DNA from 2 places in the Mycobacterium sp. IDR2000157661 genome. Region 2 is predicted to be linked to the other one. Evidence: predicted binding sites of a transcription regulator. Region 2 holds the regulator's gene; the other holds the start of a gene.
The links. The regulator LexA, encoded in region 2, represses DNA repair genes until DNA is damaged. The targets are predictions, from matches to a motif close to CGAACANNTGTTCG.
Positions count from the first base shown of each region.

Region 1 (7,235 bases), 1.8 Mb from region 2:
TCGGCCGCGCGCACAATACGTCGACCTGGTTCGGTGGTGTGCTGTCGGCCGCGGCGTTGAGTTCGGCACCGAGCGAACTGCGCGATCGTTGGCTGCCCGCGGTGCTCGACGGGACCGCGACGGCGGGTTGCGCGCTGGCCGGCGACACCGTGCGCGTGACGCGTGGTGACGCGATCGACATCCTGATTACGCTGGGGCGTAGGGGGATTCACTTGATCGAGGTGTCGGATTCGCTGCCCAGGAGCCGTGATGAGGAGCTGTTGGACATCGACCGGGCAGCGTGGCGCGTCGAGGTCGCCGAAGCCGAGGCTGCGCTGATCGGCGGGCCCGAACGCGCCGATCAACTGCTCGCGATGGCCAGGGTGCTGCTCAGCGCTGACTCGCTGGGTGCCGTGTCGGCCACCTTCGAACGGTTGGTCGGCTATCTCAAGGAGCGCATCGCGTTCGGGGTGCCGATCGCGAGTTTCCAAGCGGTGCAGCACCGGCTGGTCGATTTGTTGGTCTTCGAGGCGAAGGCGCGCGCGATCGTCATGAAGGCCGCCCGAGCGCTCGCAGACCCCGATACGCCAGACGACGCCATCACACTGTCCGCACACGCCCATGCCTATCTGACAGCCAATGCGACGGCCGCCGTGGACGAGTGCATGCAACTGTCGGGGGGCATCGGATTCACCTGGGAGTACCCGTTGCACCACGAGCTTCGCCGGGTATTCACCAACGGCTTCCTGCTCGGAACCGTTCGCTCCAGCCGTGGCCTGGTCGCGGAGAGGTCCGGATGGTGACCCGTCCCAGCGAAACAGACCTGACCGAGTTCAGGCGTCGTGTCAGGGCGCACATATCCGAGCACGCCCCGCCGTTCGACGCCAGAGAGGGGCGCCGTGCGCCGGAGAATGCCGAGCAGGAAGGCCAGTTGCGCGCCTGGTTCGCCTCGCTGTTCGAGGCGGGGTTCGTCGGTGCGGACTGGCCCGTCGAGCACGGTGGGCGCGCGGATCATCACCCGCTGCACGACCGGATCCTCAGTGAGGAGATCCTGCGTGCCCGAGCGCCGCGACCCGTGGATCAGGTCAATCTTGCCGCGCACGTGCTGTTGCACTTCGGATCCGACGAACAGAAGGCGGCCCTGCTGCCGCCGATCCGGCGCAGCGAGCACGTGTGGTGTCAGTTGCTCAGCGAGCCCGATGCCGGGAGCGACATTGCCGCTGTCCGGACCAAAGGCGTGGTGCAGTCCGACGGAACCTGGGTGATCAACGGCCAGAAGACCTGGATCACCGACGGGCACTGGGCCGATATGGGGCTGGCGTTGATCCGCACCGACCCGGCGTCGTCGCGCCACCACGGCCTGTCGGCTTTCATCGTGCCGCTGTCGGCGCCGGGTGTTCAGGTGCGGCCGATCCGGACGATCAACGAGGCGATCGAGGTCAACGAGGTCTTCTTGGACGGGGTGACTCTCGCCGCGGACGGTTTGATCGGTGAGCCTGGCCAGGGCTGGTCGATCATCATGGCCGGCCTGGACTTCGAACGGTTCGGTATCGGCGGCAATGTGATCCTGCTCGAACTGCTGATCGACGATCTGGTCACCGTGGTCCGGCACGCCACCCTCGAGGAGAGTCCCGCACTTGAGCACGCCGACGTTCGCCAGCGAGTGGCCGAGCTGGCTGTCGAGGTCGAGGTGGCGAAGGCATTCATCGATGACCATGTCGAACGTCTCATGATCGGCGCGGAGCAGGTGGGCGACGGCTCGATCGCCAAGCTGAGCTTCGCCGAGACCTATCACCGGGTTTCGGCCTACGGCGCCGAACTCGCGGCTACGGTGTGCACCGAGAATGCCGATCCGATTGTCCAGCAGGCCGAACAGCGGCTGCGTGAGTCCTGGTTGTGGTCGCGTGCCTACACGGTGTCGGGCGGAAGCAACGAGATGATGCGCAATATCCTGGCCAAACGGCGGCTGCTCCTGCCGAGTCGCTGATGTGGGCCCACGCCCGAAGGGCAGGGGACGCTTGCGCGAAGAACAGAAGATATTGATGTCCGGTACCTACTGGAGTTTGGTCGAGGACGCCGCCCGGTCACATCCGGACCGCGTGGTGCTCGTCGACGACTTCGGCCGCAGCCTGACGAACGCCGAGTTGCGCGATGCGGCGCAGGGCACGGCAGCGGCACTCGCGGCCCGCGGGGTCGGCGACGGTTCCGTGGTGTCCTGGCAGCTGCCGACCACGCTGGAGACGATGGTCGTCATGGTGGCGCTGACCCGCCTGGGCGCCGTGCAGAACCCCATCCTGCCGATCTGGCGCGAGAGCGAAGTCCGTTTCGTGACAACGCAACTCGGTACCGAATTTCTGGTAGTTCCGGGCGTGTGGCGCGGCTTCGACCACGTTGATCTAGCCGACGAGCTCGCGCGAGATCAGCCGATGACCGTCGTGGTGGTCGATCATGCGGCGCCCGTTACCGACGGGCTGCGGTTGCCTGCAGGCGATCCCGCGTCGCTGCCCGACCCGCCGACGTCGGCCACCCTGCCACGCTGGGTGTACTACTCGTCGGGGACAACTGCCGCGCCGAAGGGCGTGCGGCACTGCGATCGCTCGGTGATCGCCGGGTCGGCAGGCGTGGTGGGAATGGTCGGTGCGTCGAATACCGACGTCAATCCGATCGCTTTCCCGGTGTCGCATATCGGTGGTGCCTCGATGCTGGCGGCGAGCCTGCTCACCGGCATGCGACTCGTGTTGTTCGACGCATTCGACCCGGTGCTCACACCGAAAGCTATTGCGGCACATCGACCGACGATGCTCGGCTCAGCAACCCCGTTCTTCGTCGCGTTCATGGCCGCCCAGCGCGACCACGGTCCGGACCCGCTCTTCCCCGACCTGCGTGGTTGTGTCGGCGGCGGAGCGCCGATCACCGCGGAGCTTGGGCGACAGGTGCGCGAGACGCTCGGTGTCACCGGAGTGGCCAATTCGTGGGGATTGACCGAGTTCCCGGTGGTGACATCGCCGCCGCCGGACGGCGCGCCCGAGGTGCTCGACCACACCGTCGGACGACCGGTGCCGGGTGTCTCGGTCCGTGTCGTTGACGACAACGAGCGTGAGGTCGCCCCCGGCGAGGAGGGCGAACTGCGGCTCAAGGGCCCGCAGTGCTTCCTGGGGTATGTCGACGAGGCGCTCGACGCCGACGCTTTCGACGCCGACGGGTGGTTCCGAAGCGGCGACCGGGGGCGCATCGACGCCGACGGCAACGTCGTCGTCACCGGCCGCATCAAGGACGCGGTCATCCGCAATGCGGAGAACATCTCGGCGCTCGAAGTCGAGGGGGTGCTGGCAACGCATCCGGCGGTCGCCGACGTCGCGGTCATCGGCGTTCCCGATGAACGCACCGGTGAGCGGGTGTGCGCGGTGATCGTCGCACAACCCGACGCCGAGGTGACGCTAGCGGTGCTGTCGGAACATTGTGCAGCCCAGGGCTTGAGCCGCCACAAGTCGCCGGAGCGGCTCGAACTCGTGCGGGAGCTTCCGCGAAACCTCACCGGCAAGGTGTTGAAGAACGAGTTGCGTGGGCGGTTCCGTTAGCCATCACCGCCGAAAAGCGCACCTCGTAGGAAGTACTTCTCCAGGTTCCGAACAATTATGGTTCCAACTGGAAGCTGCGCAGCGATCTCGAGGTTCTCGTCTGCGACGGCCTCTGCCCATTCGCTCGGCCATCCGCCATCGACGAGGCTGGTCTTGAATGCGAGTACGACATCATCGCGTGTCAACTCCGTGTCGACGACCATTGCGGTCGTGGTCGCTCGATGTGACGCCGCGCCTGCAAACCCGCGGCCACATCCACACGGCATTGCGGGATCCCTGAGGTCTCGGTCGCAAGGCTCCTGCATCCACACGAGTTCGCCCTCGACGCAGTAGTGATAGTCCGTCGGCGCCGTGCCCTGCGTCAGGCGCGTGGCAACCAGGATCTTCATTCCGACTCCTCTTCCTTCGGCTGCAGGTACCGCTGCGGGTGGTGGTAGTTGTTGACGCGGCCTTGGCCGGTGTCGAGCAATGGCGGCGGGATCCATTCGACGCGTCCGTCTCTGCGTTTTCGCGTGGTCCATCCGCCCTCGGTGACGAGGCGGTTGTGCGGCGGACATGCCAACACCTCGTCGGTGATGTTGGTCAGTCCGCCGTCGGCCCAGTCCAGCACCGCGTGGTGTACCTGGCAGCCGTATCCGGCCACGGTGCAGTCCGGGGCGGTGCACCCGCGATCTCTGGAGTGCAACACAATTCGCTGACCGGCAGAGGCGAGGCGCTTGGTTCGGCCGAGGTAGAGCGGCTCCTGCGTGTGCTTGTCGAAGATCGACAGGTAGTGGTGGGCCTGGCTGGCCAGGCGGATGACGTCGCTCATCGGCAGCGTCGTGCCACCGCCGGTCACCGCCAGCCCGGCACCTGACTCCAGGTCCTGCAGTGTCGTCGAGACGATGATGGTCACCGGTAATCCTCTGTGCTTGCCCAACTCTCCCGAGGAGAGCACCGAACGGCCCATCGCTTTGAGGGCGTCGTGATTGCGCTGACTCTGGGAGCGATGATCGGCGCTCACATGGTCTGGGCTCGGTTCGTCGTCGACACAGGGTGCTTCGTCGTCCGGGTTGCACATCCCTGGGGCGGCCAACTTGCTCAACACCGCATCGAGTGTCGCGCGTGCTTCTGGGTCGAGCAGCCCGCGGACAGGACTCATCCCGTCGGCTTCCTGTTTGCCGATGGTGAAGTGACGACGGCGTGCGCGGTCGAGGTCGTCGAACACGCCGTCGGGATTCACCAGTGCGGCCAGCCGGTCGGCGGCCGCGCGCAACACGTCGGGGGTGTGTTCAGCGGCAAGTTGTGCCAGGGTCTCCTCGCATCCCTGGCGAGTCTGGTAGTCCACCCCGTGGGGCAGCTCACGGAAGAACTTCCGGATGACGCGCAGATGGTCGGCACCCAATTCCCCCGCGGCCTGCCGCTTCGCGACGTTGGGCATCGTCGGCTCCAGCGCTTCCCCGGTCATCGTGCGCCGAGGGCTCAGATCCTCCGCATCGTCCAGACGTCTGCGCGCATCGGCGGCGCTGATCCGCAGCCGCCGCTGGAGCACCTCACTCCAGTTCTTGGCGCCGATGTCGGGGGGTGCGACGCGGCCGCGAAGTTCCTCGAGGATGCGGTGTTCGAGCGTGGGCGCGCGACGTCGGTCGTTTTCGAGAGCATCGAGCACCTCCAACAGCTCACCGATGCTCGACATGTCCAGGCGCGACTCCATGAGCTCGTCACGTGCGGCTCGCAGGCGCGCAACGGCCGAGGCCACGTCGCTGCCGAATCCCGCCGATGCGCTCATAGGTAGAACATATGTTCGAGCACCGACAAGTCGGGACCAAGTTGAGGCGTATGTGTTCAATGAGGCCAAAGTTGTTTTGGCACGCCGAATCCGGTGGCTCAGTCGAAGTGGTGCTTCGTTGCCTCATCGAGAATGCGCGCGTACGCCCAGTGGATGGGGTTGACGTTGACACAGCGCCGAGCAATCAGCGAAGCAGCCGCTATGCGGTACCAGCTGGCCAGTAAGTGCGGGAACGGTCGGATCCTTGACGAGTTGTGAGCTGTTGACGACGGTCCAAATGTAGGCCAGAAGCGACGGTCGAAAAGTAGGCCACGTGGTTGTGGTTATTGTGCCGTGTTGTCTGCGCGTGCGGAGGGCAAGGTGTCGATTCCGGTGTCCTTGAGCCGATAGCTGGATCCCTTCAGGGTCAGGACGTCGGCATGGTGCACGATGCGGTCGATCATCGCCGCGGCCACCACTTGATCACCGAACACGTCGCCCCAGCGGGCGAAGGGCAGGTTCGAGGTCAAGATCAGCGAGGCGTGTTCATAGCGGCTGGAGACCAGTTGGAAGAACAGGTTCGCCGCGTCCTGTTCGAAGGGGATGTAGCCGACCTCGTCGACAACGAGTAACCCGATGCGACGCAGCTTGGCCAGCTCAGCCGGGAGCCGCCCGGCGTTGTGGGCGGCCTTGAGGCGAGCGACCCAGTCCACCGCGGTGGCGAACGCGATGCGATGCCCGCTCTGCGCGGCCTTGACCGCCAATCCGATGGCGAGGTGGGTCTTGCCAGTTCCGGGTGGCCCGAGCAGGACCACGTTGGAGGCCTTGGCCAGGAACGCGCCGGTGCCGAGGTGGGCGATCATGTCCCGGTTGAGTGCGGGTTGGTGATCGAAGTTGAAGTCCTCCAAAGACTTCCGGGTCGGGAACCCGGCGGAGCGGATACGGGTCGCCGCACCGGAGGCCTCACGAGCCGCAACCTCCCGCGATAAAACGGCCGCCAGATACTCTTCGTGAGTCCAGCCGGCGTCGCGGGCTTGCTCGGCCAGGCGGGCCGCGGCGTCGCGGATGCGTGGCGCCTTGAGGGCTTGGGCGTAGTGCAGGACGGCCTTCATCGGATCCTCGGCCATGCTCATGCCACCTCACCATCAGAAGTGACTTCGGCAGTGGTGAAGTCGACGCCGAATGCCCGGTCGTAGTCTGCCAGATCACGCACCAGCTGGTCACCGGTCGCCGGTGGCGGCCCGGCTTGGAACTGTCGACGCAACACCGCAGCGGTCTCGACGTGTTTAGGGTCGGTCAGGGTCTGTCGCGCTGCCCAGCAGCGATCGTGAGCAGCCAGCAGGCGCCCCGTCCGCATCACGGTCACCTGGGCCAGGGTGGTCCTCACCTCGACGAGCTGGCCGATCGCACTCGGATCCACCGAGTAGTCGTTGCCGGCCACCCGCAGGTAGTAGTCACGCCCCAACCGCACCGACGTCTTCGTCTCCACTGTCGGCGCCACCGGTGGCAGGGTCAGCATCTGGGCTTGGTCGGCAGCCAAGAAGTCCACCGGGCGACCATCCAACACCCGCACCCGACGACGGTTTGCGGTCGGAAGCCACAGTCCCAGTTGATCATTGAAGTCCTGCGGTGAGGTGAAGCTGCGCCCGGGCAGAAACGAAGTCTCCAGATACCGGTTGGCTCGCTCCACGATGCCCTTGGACTCGGGGTCATAGGGTTTGAGTTGCACCAGCCGCGAACCCAGCGTCCCGATCAACGCGGTGACCGGATCGGTTAACCGGCCGCGGCGTCCGATCCCGGCCTCGTTGTCCCACCACAACTCGTGCGGCACCGCGGTGAAGTTCTGTGAGAGCAGCTGCCACATCCCGGCCACCAGATCCATGGTTTGGCGCGAGGGCAGCATCACCGCGGCGATGAAGCGGGAGAACGCG
Region 1 is NZ_CP081006.1:1,351,592-1,358,826, reverse strand. It holds gene K3G64_RS07590 (acyl-CoA dehydrogenase family protein) at 1-782, shown strand, start outside; gene K3G64_RS07585 (acyl-CoA dehydrogenase family protein) at 776-1,966, shown strand; gene K3G64_RS07580 (class I adenylate-forming enzyme family protein) at 2,022-3,557, shown strand; gene K3G64_RS07575 (DUF7715 family protein) at 3,554-3,946, opposite strand; gene K3G64_RS07570 (HNH endonuclease signature motif containing protein) at 3,943-5,325, opposite strand; gene istB (IS21-like element helper ATPase IstB) at 5,649-6,431, opposite strand; gene istA (IS21 family transposase) at 6,434-7,235, opposite strand, start outside.
Region 1: the regulator LexA is predicted to act here: its motif matches at 5,330-5,343, upstream of K3G64_RS07570 (HNH endonuclease signature motif containing protein).

Region 2 (7,235 bases):
CCTGCGCTGCAGATGTTGGGCCGCGGGGTGGGCGGGCTGTTCGGTTCGACCGGGCTGGGCCGCGACATCCCACAGATGCTGCGCATCCTGACCGATTTGCCCGAGCCGACGGCCAATTCGGCCTTCGCCCGCACCCTGCGGGCCGTCGTCGACTGGCGCGGTCAGGTGGTGACGATGCTGGACCGCTGTTACCTCACGCAATCCGTTCCGGTGCAACTCATCTGGGGCAGCGGTGACTCGGTGATACCGGTGAGCCACGCGCAACTGGCGCACGCGGCGATGCCCGGCTCGCAGCTGGAGATCTTCGACGATTCCGGCCATTTCCCGTTTCATGACGATCCGGACCGCTTTGTCGAGGTCGTCGAGAAATTCATCGACTCGACCGAACCCGCGGTCTACGACCAGGATTACCTGCGCGGACTGCTGCGTACGGGTGTTCGCGAGGGCACGATCGGCGGACCGGTCGGCACCCGGGTTGCGGTGCTCGACGCGCTGGACCACGACGAGCGCAGCGCCACCTGAGCAGGCGCGCGCGGGCGCACCGCCGCACCGGCACCACGAAGTAGCATCGGCGGCATGGCTATCGACGTGACGGTGCTGCGCGTTTTCACCGATCCTGACGGCAATCACGGCAACCCGCTCGGCGTCGTCGACGCCGGCACCGTCGGTGCAGGCGATCGCCAGCGGATCGCCACGCAATTGGGTTACAGCGAAACCATTTTCGTCGACCTCCCGGCCCCCGGCGCCAGCACCGCGCATGCCCGAATCCATACGCCGGCCGTCGAACTGCCCTTCGCGGGGCACCCGACCGTCGGTGCGTCGTGGTGGTTGCGCGAGCGGGGCACCCCCGTCCACACGCTGCGCGTGCCTGCGGGCGTGGTGCAGGTCGGCTACTCCGACGAGTTGACGACGGTCAGCGCGCGTGCGGAGTGGGCGCCGGAGTTCGCCATCCATGACCTGACCTCGACCGACGACTTGTTCGCCGCCGACCCCGACGACTTTCCCGACGACGTCAACCACTACCTGTGGACCTGGACCGATCGCGAGCGTGGCGGTATCCGATCGCGCATGTTCGCCGCCGACCTCGGCGTGCCAGAGGACGAGGCCACCGGAGCCGCCGCGGTGCGCATCACCGACTACCTCAGCCGCGACCTTGCGATCGTTCAGGGCAAGGGGTCCCACATCCACACGCAGTGGAGCGCTGATGGCTGGGTACGCATCTCCGGTCGCGTCGTCAGCGACGGCACCAGACAGGTCGAGTGACCCGTCTCGGCTCAGGCGGCCTAGTTCGGCGTCGGCTGCGGCGACCGGCGGTGCTCTCGAAGCGCCTCGATCTCGCGCTCGAAATCCTCGGCCGAGGTGAAACCTCGGTAGACAGAGGCGAACCGCAGATACGCCACCTCGTCGAGGTCGCGCAGCGGGCCCAATATCGCCAGCCCGACCTCATGGCTGGGCACCTCGGGCGACCCGGCGGCGCGCACGGCATCCTCCACCTGCTGCGCCAGCAGATTCAACGCGTCGTCGTCCACCTGCCTGCCCTGGCACGCCCGCCGCACGCCCTTGATGACCTTCTCCCGGCTGAACGGCTCGGTCACGCCGCTGCGCTTGACCACTGCCAGCACCGCCGTCTCCACGGTGGTGAAGCGCCTACCGCATTCGGGGCATGAGCGGCGGCGCCGGATGGCCTGGCCTTCATCGGTTTCGCGCGAGTCGACCACGCGGGAATCGGGGTGACGGCAGAACGGACAGTGCATCACCGCTCCTTCGCCACGCCAACGTATGACCGCCTCGAACGGCTTCGAGCCTACCTGCGCAGGCCGCGAGCGGCCCAGCGCCGGTCCGAATCGCGCGTATCCGAGCGACTTGTCGCTGAACATGACTGTGCAACAGGACTTCTCACCACCAGCCGGGGATCAGCCGATCGGTGCGATGAGGGTCTGGCCGGCGTCGAGGGCAACCGATTCCAGTTGGTTCAGCTCGCGGATCCGCTCTGCCACCTCCCCGACAGGAGCGTCGGGGGCGACGCGCTGCGCGACCTGGTTCAGCGTTTCGCCGGTCTGCACCTGCACCACGGCCAGCCGGTCCGGCACCGCGGCCGGCGTAGCTCCTACCACCCCGCCGAACTGTGCCACCAGCCCGAGCCACACCGTGATGCCGCCGGCGACGAGTGCAAGGAAAACGGTGGTGGCGGGCGTGATGGGCCGGCGCCGGTGCGATGCCCGTGACATGAGCACGCCGGTACCGCGGTGGTGAAGCGGCGCCCCACCGGGCCGGTTCGACCGCGGCCGACGTGCGCCCACCTGCCGGCGAGGGGGCCTGACCTGCTGCCGCGGGGCCTCGGTGATCTCGAATTCCCGAGTGTCGAGGATCGTCATGTCTTCCTGCCTCTCAGTCGCTGTTATCGCTCTTGTGTTCGAACGATACTCGATCATGTGTTCGATTGATAGAACGTGTGATCGAACCGTTGCGAACGATTCCGTACGATAAAGCACCCCACCGACAGGGAGTGGGCACCGCGAGCCGACCCCTCGAACCACCCCCCGGTCGGACGCGACACGCGTCGAACACATGTTTGATTAATCGCGCGTGGCGGGTTACATTCGGCACCATGGACCACAGCAGCGACGCCCCGGGCAACACCGGCGGGAGCCGAGGACTCGACACGGGTCTCACGGAACGTCAGCGCACCATCCTCGACGTCATTCGCGCCTCGGTCACCAGCCGTGGCTATCCCCCCAGCATCAGAGAGATAGGTGACGCGGTGGGTCTGACATCGACATCGTCGGTGGCCCACCAACTGCGGACCCTCGAACGCAAAGGTTATCTGCGTCGAGATCCCAACCGCCCGCGCGCGGTCGACGTGCGCGGCACCGACGAGCACGTGACGCCGATCGTCGCCACCGACGTGGCCGGTTCCGATGCGCTACCGGAGCCCACCTTCGTGCCGGTGCTGGGCCGCATCGCCGCCGGCGGGCCCATCCTCGCCGAAGAGGCCGTCGAGGACGTTTTCCCGCTGCCCCGCGAACTGGTCGGCGAGGGTTCGCTGTTCCTGCTGAAGGTCGTGGGTGACTCGATGGTGGACGCGGCGATCTGCGACGGCGACTGGGTGGTGGTGCGTCAGCAGAATGTCGCCGACAATGGCGACATCGTGGCGGCGATGATCGACGGCGAAGCGACGGTCAAGACGTTCAAGCGCACCCGCGGGCAGGTTTGGCTGATGCCGCACAACCCGGCGTTCGACCCGATTCCAGGCAACGAGGCCGCGGTGCTCGGCAAGGTCGTCACCGTCATCCGCAAGATCTAGTCCCCGCGGACGAACCCGTTCGTGACGGCGAATTCCTCGCTGGAGAACCATATTTCGGCGCGAACGTCGTCGTACCCCGCGCTTCCTGGCGACCAGTACCGACCCGTCTGAGTGTCGGCCTTCACCGGGTAGCCCTCCGGGGCCTCATCGGAGTCGCCCAGCGGTAAGCGAAACGCAGGCTGCGCCACTTCCGGTTCGTCGATCTCGATGCGCGCATGCCTGCCGGTGTCGGTGAGCGGATCGTGTTCGATCATGGGCTCGGCACCGGTCACCACGGGCGTCGGTGCGGTGTCCACGGCGTCGGGGTCCTCCTCGTCGGTGCCCTGGTCCGTAGGCGGCTGTGACGGTTCGTCCTCGACATCGCGCGGGGCTTCCCATGGATTCGGCGAGGCCGCGGACCCCGCGAAGGCGCCCATCCCCTCGCTGGCATACCGATCGCCGAACATCGCGGCCGAGTAGTCGTCGGCCGGTTCGGACGTCTCCCGGGGCCCCACCGCGCTGTAGACCCGATCGACGTCACTGGCGAAGCCGTCGTCGAACTCCTCACCGCCGAAGGGATCCCGGTCCGACCCGCGGCCGTCGTCGTCTCCGCCGCGTCGGCTGCGCACCGCCGCGAAGACCACGAGGCCGATGAGCATCAGCACTGGCACGAGAGCCAGCAGCCACCACCAGCTGAACTCGAACCATCCGCGGTCGGAATCGGAGGCCTGCGGGCTCGCGGGCGCCTCCCCGGGCGCCTGCTCACCTGGCACCTGCAGGTCGGACAACTGGGCGGCGAGATCCGGCGGCTCGGTGGTGAATTCGCGGGTGGACCTGTCCCAATTGATCACCCCGCCGCTGAACCGCTGCGTGACGACGTCACCGCTCTCGCTCTGGTCGGCAACCGGCGCGCCGAGCGGCCCCGCGGCTCCGTCCAGCTCGGCCCAAGCGGCCTTCATGGCGCCGCGCACGATGACGGCGCCGTAGTCGGGCGTCCAGAAGATGACCGGCTTGTCCTCGGCGGCGAAGGTGACCATTCGGCTCTCCGTGGCCAGGCCACCGTCGACCTCACTGGTGGCCGGGAAACCGAGATCGCCCTCCGGTCCGCCAACGCTCTCGTACTTGGCGAGCACCTGGCCGGTGACCACCCTGGCGCCGGTGGCCGGACTGTAGAAGATCTTGCCGCCCGCGAAGTCCTGCGCGAGCCCGTCCTTGCCGATGGGATACGGCGGCCCCTCCGCGGCTCCCAGCGGACCGAGGGGACCGCCGGCGGCGCGGCGGGCCGCGTTGATCGCGGAGGTCGGGTCATCGGGCACCGCGAGGTCGCCCAGCTGTCCCGCCAGGTCGGGCGGCACGGTGGTGAAGGTCTTGTCGCGCATGTTGTACGACAGCTCACCGCCGGTGAACGTCTGGGAGACGACGTCACCGCGGAAGGTCTCGTCGCTGGTGGGCACTCCCAACACTCCCGACGATCCGCCCAGCGCGTCCCATGCCGCGTTGATCGCACCGCGGACGACGTGGGCGCCGGTGGCCGGGGTCCAGAAGATGACCGGGTTGTCGCTCGCGCTGAACGTGCTGTTGCGGCTCTGCGGCGCGCGGCCGGGGCCCTCATCGATGGTGGGGAAACCGAGGTCGCTGTCGGCCGGGCCGCCCAGCGACTCGTACTTCTCCAGGATCGCGCCCTGCACGTAGTGCGCGCCCGTCGCCGGGGTGAAGAACATCTTGCCGCCGGTGTAGTTCTGCGCGAAGCCCTCGCCGGCCCGGTACACGTCGCCCTGCTTGGGTCCCAGCGGTCCGCCGGCGCCGCCGCTGGCCTCCCATGCCGCGGTGATGGCGGCGTTGGCGTCGGCTTCCGGCTGCGCTGCGGCTACGGGCGCCAGCACCAGGGCAGCCGCAATCACCACCAGACCGGTCGCCAGCCGGCCCAGCACCGTCGTGCGCCGGGTGTCACGCCCGCTCATTCGCCCTCCCGGGGTCGGCGGGAAATCCCGCACAGATTCTGCGCCTGGCAACTATCCGTCAGCGGATGCCGATAACCGACGAATTCGCGAATCTTGGAGAGAAACTACCCGCCGCCACCCCCGCCGCTGCAGATAACCCGCGCGCCGCGCCGAATCCGGGTGATCAAACGCCCATGCTGCGGCCGATGATCTCCTTCATGATCTCGGTGGTCCCACCGTAAATGGTCTGCACACGAGCATCGAGATAAGCCCGCGCGACGGGATATTCCCGCATATAGCCATAGCCGCCGTGCAATTGCAGACAGCGGTCGATCAAATGGACCTGTTTCTCGGTCGAATACCATTTCGCCATCGCGGCCTGCTCGGCGGTGAGCTTGCCGTCGAGATGGAGCCGGATGAACCCGTCGACCATCATGCGCACCACGGTCGCCTCGGTCGCCAGCTCGGCCAGCAGGAACCGGCTGTTCTGCTGGCTGCCGATCGGGCGCCCGAATGCCTTGCGCTCCTTGGTGTATTCGAGCGTCGACTCGAGCACCGACTCCATCGCAGTCGCCGCCATCACCGCGATCCCGATCCGCTCCTGCGGAAGGTTCTGCATCAGATAGATGAAGCCCTGGCCCTCCTCGCCGAGGAGATTCTCCGCGGGCACCTTCACGTCGGTGAACGACAGCTCGGCGGTGTCCTGAGCGTCCAGGCCGATCTTGTCGAGTTTGCGGCCGCGCTCGAAGCCATCCATGCCCCGCTCCACGACGAGCAGCGAGAAGCCCAGCGCGCCCTTGTCCGGATCGGTGCAGGCGACCACGATCACCAGGTCGGCGTTGATGCCGTTGGTGATGAAGGTCTTCGCGCCGTTGAGGATGTATTGGTCCCCCTGCTTGACCGCCCGGGTCTTGATCGCCTGCAGGTCGCTACCGGTGCCGGGCTCGGTCATGGCGATCGCCGTGATCAGCTCTCCGCTGCAGAACTTCGGCAGCCAGCGCTGTTTCTGCTCCTCGGTGGTCAGGCGTAGCAGGTAGGGCGCCACGACGTCGTTGTGCAGCGTGTACCCGATGCCGCTGTATCGGCCCGCGGTCGTCTCCTCGGTGACGATCACGTTGTACCGGAAGTCGGGGTTTCCGCCGCCGCCGTACTCCTCCGGCACGGCCATCCCGAGGAAGCCCTGCTTGCCGGCCTCGAGCCAGACGTCGCGATCGACGATCTTGTCTCGTTCCCATTGCTCGTGGTGCGGCGCGACGTGACGCTCGAGGAAGGCGCGATAGGACTCCCGGAAGAGATCGTGCTCGGGCTCGAACAGGGTGCGCTCGTAGTGGACGACTCCGCCCATGACATGACCTCCGCGGTTGGTCTGACAAGTTTCCGGCCAAGGTACCCCATCAACCGGATGGTTGGTCGACGGTGGAGGCACCGGTCACCTCCCCGTCATCGCCCGTGCGGCCCGTTCCGGTGTGAAGTACCGCACCTTTCGTTTGCCGGATATCTCCGACAGGGAACACCCCAGCCATCACCGAACCGAGTGGAGGACATTGATGTCGAACGACAACAAGAACAACAGCGGCCCCGAAGAGGGCATCAAGGGCGTCGTCGAAGGCGTGAAGGGCAAGGCCAAAGAGGTGATCGGTGCCGTCGCCGGTCGCGACGACCTCTACCGCGAGGGCCAGGCGCAACAGGACAAGGCCGACGCGCAGCGCAATGCCGCGCAGAAGGAAGCCGAGGCCGAGAGCGCTCGGGCGGCGGCCAAGACCGCCGAGAAGAAGCAGGAGTCCGAACAGCAGTAATCCGGCTCATCGCGAAAAGCCCCGCACCGTGTGGTGCGGGGCTTTTCGCCTGTCCGGGGTCAGAAGGTCGCGTAGTCGCGCAGGCTGGCCGCCAGCGCGAGGGGCACCCTGGCCTTGATCCGGGTGCCGTCGGCGGTGTGCTCGGTCGCGTCGACCCGGCCGTCGGCGTGCACGCGGTTGACCAGATCACCGCGGTCGTACGGGATCGTCACGTCC
Region 2 is NZ_CP081006.1:4,534,214-4,541,448, forward strand. It holds gene K3G64_RS23275 (alpha/beta fold hydrolase) at 1-522, shown strand, start outside; gene K3G64_RS23280 (PhzF family phenazine biosynthesis protein) at 577-1,263, shown strand; gene nrdR (transcriptional regulator NrdR) at 1,284-1,754, opposite strand; gene K3G64_RS23290 (LysM peptidoglycan-binding domain-containing protein) at 1,914-2,375, opposite strand; gene lexA (transcriptional repressor LexA) at 2,609-3,304, shown strand; gene K3G64_RS23300 (LGFP repeat-containing protein) at 3,301-5,244, opposite strand; gene K3G64_RS23305 (acyl-CoA dehydrogenase family protein) at 5,408-6,568, opposite strand; gene mbp1 (microaggregate-binding protein 1) at 6,771-7,019, shown strand; gene hflX (GTPase HflX) at 7,079-7,235, opposite strand, start outside.